One region of the Grylomicrobium aquisgranense genome, then DNA from elsewhere that is predicted to be linked to it. Evidence: predicted binding sites of a transcription regulator. Region 1 holds the regulator's gene; each other region holds the start of a gene.
What was found. The regulator HrcA, encoded in region 1, represses chaperone genes, less so after heat shock. The targets are predictions, from matches to a motif close to TTTTAGCACTNNNNNNNNNNNAGTGCTAAAA.
Positions count from the first base shown of each region.

Region 1 (2,267 bases):
TGTTATTCTGATGGCAATTTATGCCATCATCATTTACCGTCTGCTCTGGTATGCCAAACAGATGAAGTCCGAAGCCGGCCGCATTGTCTTAGTGGGCACAGCCATGTATTTCATGCTGCATATATTCCTGAATGTCGGCGGTGTTTCCGGTTTGATTCCTTTGACAGGCATTCCGTTGCCGCTGGTGTCTGCCGGCGGCTCCTCCGCAATGTCCTTCATGCTTTCCATCGGCCTTTCTCAATCAGTCATCGCATCCTACCGCAGAGGTGATCTGCAATGAGAATCATTGCCGGCACCTATGCCAGCCGCCGCCTGGAGACATTAAAAGGACAGGCGACCCGGCCAACCCTTGATAAAGTCAAGGAAGCTGTCTTTTCAGCGCTTGGCGGCATGTTTGACGGCGGCACGATGCTTGATTTATACGCAGGCAGCGGTGCCATCGGTCTGGAGGCAGTTTCCAGAGGTATGAACCAGGCAGTCCTGGTGGACCAGAGCCATGCGGCAGCAGAAATCATCAGAAAGAACATTGCCTTGCTTGGCTGTCAGAAACAGACAAGACTTCTTGCCATGAATGACCGCAAGGCACTTTCCCTGCTGGCAAAAGAGGGCATGCAGTTTGATCTTGTCTATCTGGATCCGCCCTATGAAAAACAGCACAATGAGGAAGTCATGACGTACCTTGCTGAACATGGGATGCTGAAGAATGGCGCCAGGGTGGTTATCGAGGCAAAGAAAGAAGAAAACTATACGCAGGCGTTTGGACCGCTGCAGTATCAGAAAGAAAAAGTATATGGGATCATGAAGATCACATATTACCGGTTTGAGCAGAGCCATCCAGAAGAACGCAGTGAACAGGCAGGACAGGAATGAAGGGATTCCGGTCCTGCTTTTCATATACAAGGAAGAAAAATGAAAAACTGGAAAGAATTAGCACTTTATCCTTGACAGTGCTAACAGGTGGATGTACCATACTAGCAGGCAACAGGAAAGAGTGCTAAAGGAGGGATGCAAGGTGCTGACGCCAAGAAGAATTGAAATATTCAAAGCGATTGTAGATGAATATATCAAGACAGCTGAGCCAGTTGGTTCCAAGGCGCTGCAGCAGAAGTATCATCTCTCGTATTCATCAGCGACGATTCGCAATGATATGCAGGCTCTGGAAGAGATGGGGTATCTGGAAAAGACCCATACTTCTTCCGGAAGAATCCCCAGTACGCTTGGCTACAAGTTCTACTGTGAGAATCTGCTCAACGAAGCCCAGATGGACAAGAAGATGGAAGTTGCCATCAGCAGTGCCTTCGATGTCTCCAATATGAACATCGAAGAAGCAGTACATCAGTCATGCCGGATCCTGTCCGAGATGACCAATATGACCGCCGGTGCCATTGGCCCGGATTCCTCGGAACAGCAGCTTGAACATATCAAGCTGTTCCAGGTGGATCCGCGCAACTGCGTCGGAGTATTCATTACCAACACAGGCCATACCGAGACAAAGAATTTCCACTTCGACGATGACATTCCATTCTCCGATATGGAAAGCTGCACCGACATCCTGAACAGGGAACTGCACGGGGTGCCGATCGATGAGCTTCCTGAGCGGATGAAGGAAGTCAGACCGGAGCTGAATTCCAATGTCCAGAAGCACGATATTCTGTTCGCAGCATTCGTCAAGGCATTTGTGAAGTTCGCCAGTGACAACGTCTACTTCAGCGGCAAAGACCGGATCCTGTATCAGCCGGAGTTCGAAGATATCGACAAGCTGAAGAAGCTGATGGGCCTTCTTGAGGATTCTTCCTCAGATGCCTGGCGGCAGCTTCCCCATGAGAAAAACGCCGTTGCCGTTACTACCCAGCAGGGCGCCCATCTGACATGGATCGATGATGTTGCCGTGGTTTCCAGTCCATTCAAGGTACATGACGGTGAGCATGGCAGGCTGGTGGTCGTGGGACCGAGCCGGATGAATTATGACAAGGTTGTGGCCATGATTCAGTATGCAGCCAAGCTGATAGAAAAGATGTATGACGATTCAGATGAAGGAGGCAGCAGTCATCAAAAATGAGTGAAGAAGTAAAGAACGAAAAGCATTCTTCTCAGGAAGAAGTAAAGAAGCCTGAAAAAGAGAAGAACGAGCATAAACCGGAAACCGGTAAGAAGGAAGAGAAAAAGACGGAAAGCAAATCAATCTTTGATCACAAGAACAAGGAGATTGAAGAGCTGAAGAAAAAGAATGCCGAGCTTGAGACGCAGGTTGCCCAGCTCAAGAATGC
Region 1 is NZ_JALBUR010000007.1:70,767-73,033, reverse strand. Features, by position in the region: gene MOZ60_RS04405 (FtsW/RodA/SpoVE family cell cycle protein) at 1-280, shown strand, start outside; gene rsmD (16S rRNA (guanine(966)-N(2))-methyltransferase RsmD) at 277-870, shown strand; gene hrcA (heat-inducible transcriptional repressor HrcA) at 1,013-2,059, shown strand; gene grpE (nucleotide exchange factor GrpE) at 2,056-2,267, shown strand, end outside.

Region 2 (2,267 bases), on a different contig from region 1:
GCCAGGATGACAACACCTGTGTTGGCTTCGAAGCCATCCATTTCGGTTAACAACTGGTTGAGTGTCTGTTCACGCTCATCGTTGCCGCCGGAGATGTTGCCGGCAGAACGCTTGCCGCCAATGGCATCGATCTCATCGATGAAGACGATACATGGAGCCTTTTCCTTGGCCTGCTTGAACAGGTCACGGACTTTGGAAGCACCCATACCAACAAACATTTCGACGAATTCAGAACCGGAGATAGAGAAGAACGGAACGTCGGATTCACCGGCAACGGCTTTGGCAAGCATCGTTTTGCCGGTTCCCGGAGGACCTACCAGCAGGATGCCCTTTGGCATCTTGGCACCGATCTTCTTGTACTTGCTTGGATCTTTGAGATAGTGGACGATTTCCATCAGGGAATCCTTGGCTTCATCTTCACCTGCCACATCCGAGAAGCGGATACCTTGCTGGGATTTGACATAGACACGGGCATTGGATTTGCCGATGTTGAAGCTCATGGCACCGCCGCCGTTTCCTCCACCGGTCATGCGCCGCATGAGCAGACGCCAGAAGGCCATTGCAATGACCAGAGGCACGATCCACTCAAGCAGGAATTCAACAATCGGAGAAGTCTGTTCCTGGATATCGGCTGTGAAGGTTACATTGTGTTCTGACAGACGCTCGGTCAAATTGGGATCATCCATCTTGCCGGTCTTATAAACAGTGTCGCCTTCTTTGAGTGTATACAGAATCTGATTCTCCTGTACTTCTACCTCCTTGACATCATCACTGTTTGTGGAATCGATGAACTCACTGTAGTTCTTCGAGACAACCTGGGCTTCCTTATAGGAAGGATAGGCAAACAGGTTCACGATCACCATCAGTAACATAATGATGGCGAAGTAGTAGAGCATAGGTTTCTTGTGCTGATCGTTATTGATATGAACCACCTTCTTTCAATAGGGCAATTTCATATTAGCACACTAATTACAGGAGTGCTAATTTTCTGCCTGAATTCTGTGTGAACAGTACACGGAATATATGATTAATGATACTTGAGAAAAGAGAAAAGAAAAAGGCTTTACAGCCTTTCAGGTCGGGATAACGGGATTTGAACCCATGACCTCTTCGTCCCTAACGAAGCGCGCTACCAAACTGCGCTATATCCCGGATCTATAAATGGATAAGACAGGCGTCCTCAGGCGGATTCGAACCGCCGACCTTCCGCTTAGGAGGCGGACGCTCTATCCAGCTGAGCTATGAGGACAACGCTTATATATTATACCGGTAAAAAGTGAGATTTCAACAACCGTGTTCAGGAGGGAGGGGCTGTGCTAGAATAGCCTGCAGGAGGATACTGCTTTGAAGAAAATCATTCTGATGGCAGTGCTTGTCATCTGTGCTGTTGTCTCACTTATATCAGGATTAAGCGCTGTAAATAAAGCTGTTGTGGTAGCTGTGTGTGCCTTTGGTTGCTTCTATGTGGCAAAACTGGACACGCCGAAGCAGGATCAGAAATGATCCTCTTTTTTTGCTTTCAGCGCTGTGAGTAATATCGTTTTTCTTTTATGGAAGCGGTATCAGGAATATATACAGACATATTGTACAGAAATAGTGAGTATGCGATCATAATACTCACTACGAATAATAATATACGATATAATACTCAAAAAAGTAATAATATGAAAGCTAGTATAAAGGTGCGGAAAGTAGGAGGGTACAGATATGGATATCAGAAAGATTGGAATTGGTGCTGTTGCATTGACAGCGGCTGTTACCGGCGGTTATCGGATGAATCAGAATCATCTGAAGAAAGTATCGCTGGCAGATATGCATGAAAATGCGGATGTGGTGTTTGACACAGACAGTGCAGATACCTATTCGTATGGGCAGGGCAGTTTGGATCCGATGGATGCCATTTCCTATGTCAATACAGATTATGATTACACATTGACAGCGGATACGGACAGCATTGATCTTTCCAAGCTTGGCTCTACAACAGTGACATATACACTGACTGTCACAGATCAGTATGGTCAGCAGGATACAAGAACATTCTCAAAGGTGTTTACCGTTGAGGATGATGAGGCTCCGGTCATTACATTGAATCAGGATGCAGTCGGCCTGGTGAAGGGAACGGATTATGATCCGGCTTCCAACATTGCCTCAGTCACAGACAATGTAGATCAGAATGTCACGTATACGCTGGATGGCAGTGTGGATCCAAATACGGATGGTGTCTATTCCATTAATGTCAAGGCTACAGACAGCAGCGGTAATGAAGC
Region 2 is NZ_JALBUR010000010.1:63,741-66,007, reverse strand. Features, by position in the region: gene ftsH (ATP-dependent zinc metalloprotease FtsH) at 1-896, opposite strand, end outside; tRNA gene MOZ60_RS05620 (tRNA-Pro) at 1,079-1,152, opposite strand; tRNA gene MOZ60_RS05615 (tRNA-Arg) at 1,176-1,249, opposite strand; gene MOZ60_RS05610 (hypothetical protein) at 1,345-1,503, shown strand; gene MOZ60_RS05605 (hypothetical protein) at 1,708-2,267, shown strand, end outside.
Region 2: a site for HrcA is predicted at 956-986, ahead of ftsH (ATP-dependent zinc metalloprotease FtsH). Genes of this name have one in related genera too.

Region 3 (2,267 bases), on a different contig from region 1:
GTCTTCCGGATCAAGGGCTATAACATTCCTGAATTCTCCAGAACATCAAAGGGTATTCCGATGATCAACATCATTCCAATGGATAAGACAGAGAAGGTCAAGGCCATGGTGCCATATGCCGACACTGGTGATGACAAAGTCAAATACCTGTTCTTTGCAACAAGCAACGGCCTGGTCAAGAGAACACCAATTTCAGAATTTGAATCGATCATGAAGAATGGCAAGAAGGCTATTACTCTGCGTGATGATGATGAACTTGCCTTTGTCAAAGGCACTACCGGCCACAATGAGATCATCCTGGCTGGTTCCAACGGCAAAGCAGTCAGATTCGCTGAAGATTCGATCCGGCCAAGTGGAAGAGGATCCATGGGTGTAAAAGGCTTCAATACCGATGGCAGTACGGTCATTGGCATGGCTCTGGACAGTGAAGGACAGTATATCCTCACTGTCAGCGAAAACGGCTATGGCAAGAAATCACTGCTGTCAGAATACAGACAGACAAACCGTGGTGCCAAGGGTGTCAAAGCTGCCAGCATCAACGAAAAGACGGGCAGCCTGGTATGCATGAAAGCCGTCAACGGTGATGAAGACTGCATGATCATGACCAATGACGGTATCGTCATCCGCATCTCGCTCAAACAGGTATCTGTCTATTCCAGAAGTGCAGCCGGTGTCAGACTCATTCATGTCTCCGGTGATTCCAAAGTACAGACCATCTCCATCCTGGAACCGGAAGAAGATGAAGAGACTGCGGAAACAGCAGACAAAGAGAAAGAAGTATCCGCAAAAGAAGCAGAAACACCGGAAACAGACGATGATTCTGTCAAATAAGCACTGAACACATCTCAACAAAACATTAGATCTGGCATATAAACTAATTAACTGCCAGATCTTTTTTGATGCTTTATGATGATCAGAAATAAATTGCATGCATATATCAAATCATATTTAACAAAACGATAATTAGAATAGTTAAATGAGTGAACACATAAGCATATAAGTTAAAATGAAATAAAAAGAATTTATAAAAAATTAGCACTTAACTATTGACAGTGCTAAACAAGTGATTACTATTATGGGTGTAAGAGGTGAGAGCCTCAGGGAGGTAATAACATGAGATACGCACCTGAAAGAAGTTTGTTTGAAGATATGTTCAATGAGTTTGGCCTGAATTCCACAGGTCTGATGAGAACAGATGTCCATAAGAAGGATGGCAGCTACAGCTTAGAGGTTGAGCTGCCGGGATATCACAAGGATGATATCAGAATTTCTCTGTACAATGGTGAGCTGACGATCCGTGCACAGCGCAATGAGAGCAAAGAAGAGAAAGACGCCAAGGGTGAAGTCATTCATTCCGAGCGCAGCTATGGTGCCGTGAGCAGAACGTTCTATGTCGGTGATCATGTGAAGGAGAGCGACGTACATGCGTCCTATAACAACGGTATTCTGACTGTGACGGTTCCTTCCGCTGAGAAGAAAGAAGCCGAAGAGAAGAAGTATATTGATATCCAGTAATCAGAAAACCGAAGTTTGATCAGTAAAGGAGATGATTGCCATGAGGTTCATGCCGGATGTGAGAGATGATTTTGATCTGTTTGATGATGTCTTTGACAATGGGTTTGATGTTCCGATGTTCAATCAGGAGCCTGTGCTGAAGACAGATGTGGTTGAGAAAGACGGCAAGTATATCATGAAGACAGATCTGCCGGGCTTTGCAAAGAATGATGTCAAGGTAACACTTGAGAATGGCACATTGAGCATTCATGCATCACGTCATGAGAACAAGGATGAGAAAGACAAGAAGGGCAAGGTACTGCGCCGTGAAAGACGGTATGGTTCCTACAGCCGCAGCTTCTATGTCGGCAATCAGGTGAAGGATTCCGATGTCAATGCGTCCTACAAGGATGGCGTGCTGACAATTGAATTGCCGGCAAAGGAAGACAAGAAAGAGATCCCTGAAAAAAAGTATATCGCAATCGAATAAACCCCTCTCAAATAAAAAAAGACAGGCAGTGCCTGTCAAAGGAATTGGATTTGGACTACTTTCTGTCCTTATCCTTTTTCTTTTTTTTCTTCTTATCTTCAGACTTTTCTTTATCTTTGTCTTTCTCTTTATCTTTCTTCTTCGCTTCCGGCGCATCTTCTTTCCGGGCAGCCATATCTTTACGAATCAATCCTTCCAGGTACGGCTTCACGCCATTTTTGCTCTGCAGCCACTCAATAATATCTTTCTCTGACTCCAGGTTGAAACGCATGGAGAAGGACCG
Region 3 is NZ_JALBUR010000002.1:115,296-117,562, reverse strand. Features, by position in the region: gene gyrA (DNA gyrase subunit A) at 1-831, shown strand, start outside; gene MOZ60_RS01695 (Hsp20/alpha crystallin family protein) at 1,114-1,515, shown strand; gene MOZ60_RS01690 (Hsp20/alpha crystallin family protein) at 1,565-1,984, shown strand; gene MOZ60_RS01685 (hypothetical protein) at 2,040-2,267, opposite strand, start outside.
Region 3: a site for HrcA is predicted at 1,031-1,061, ahead of MOZ60_RS01695 (Hsp20/alpha crystallin family protein). Genes of this name have one in related genera too.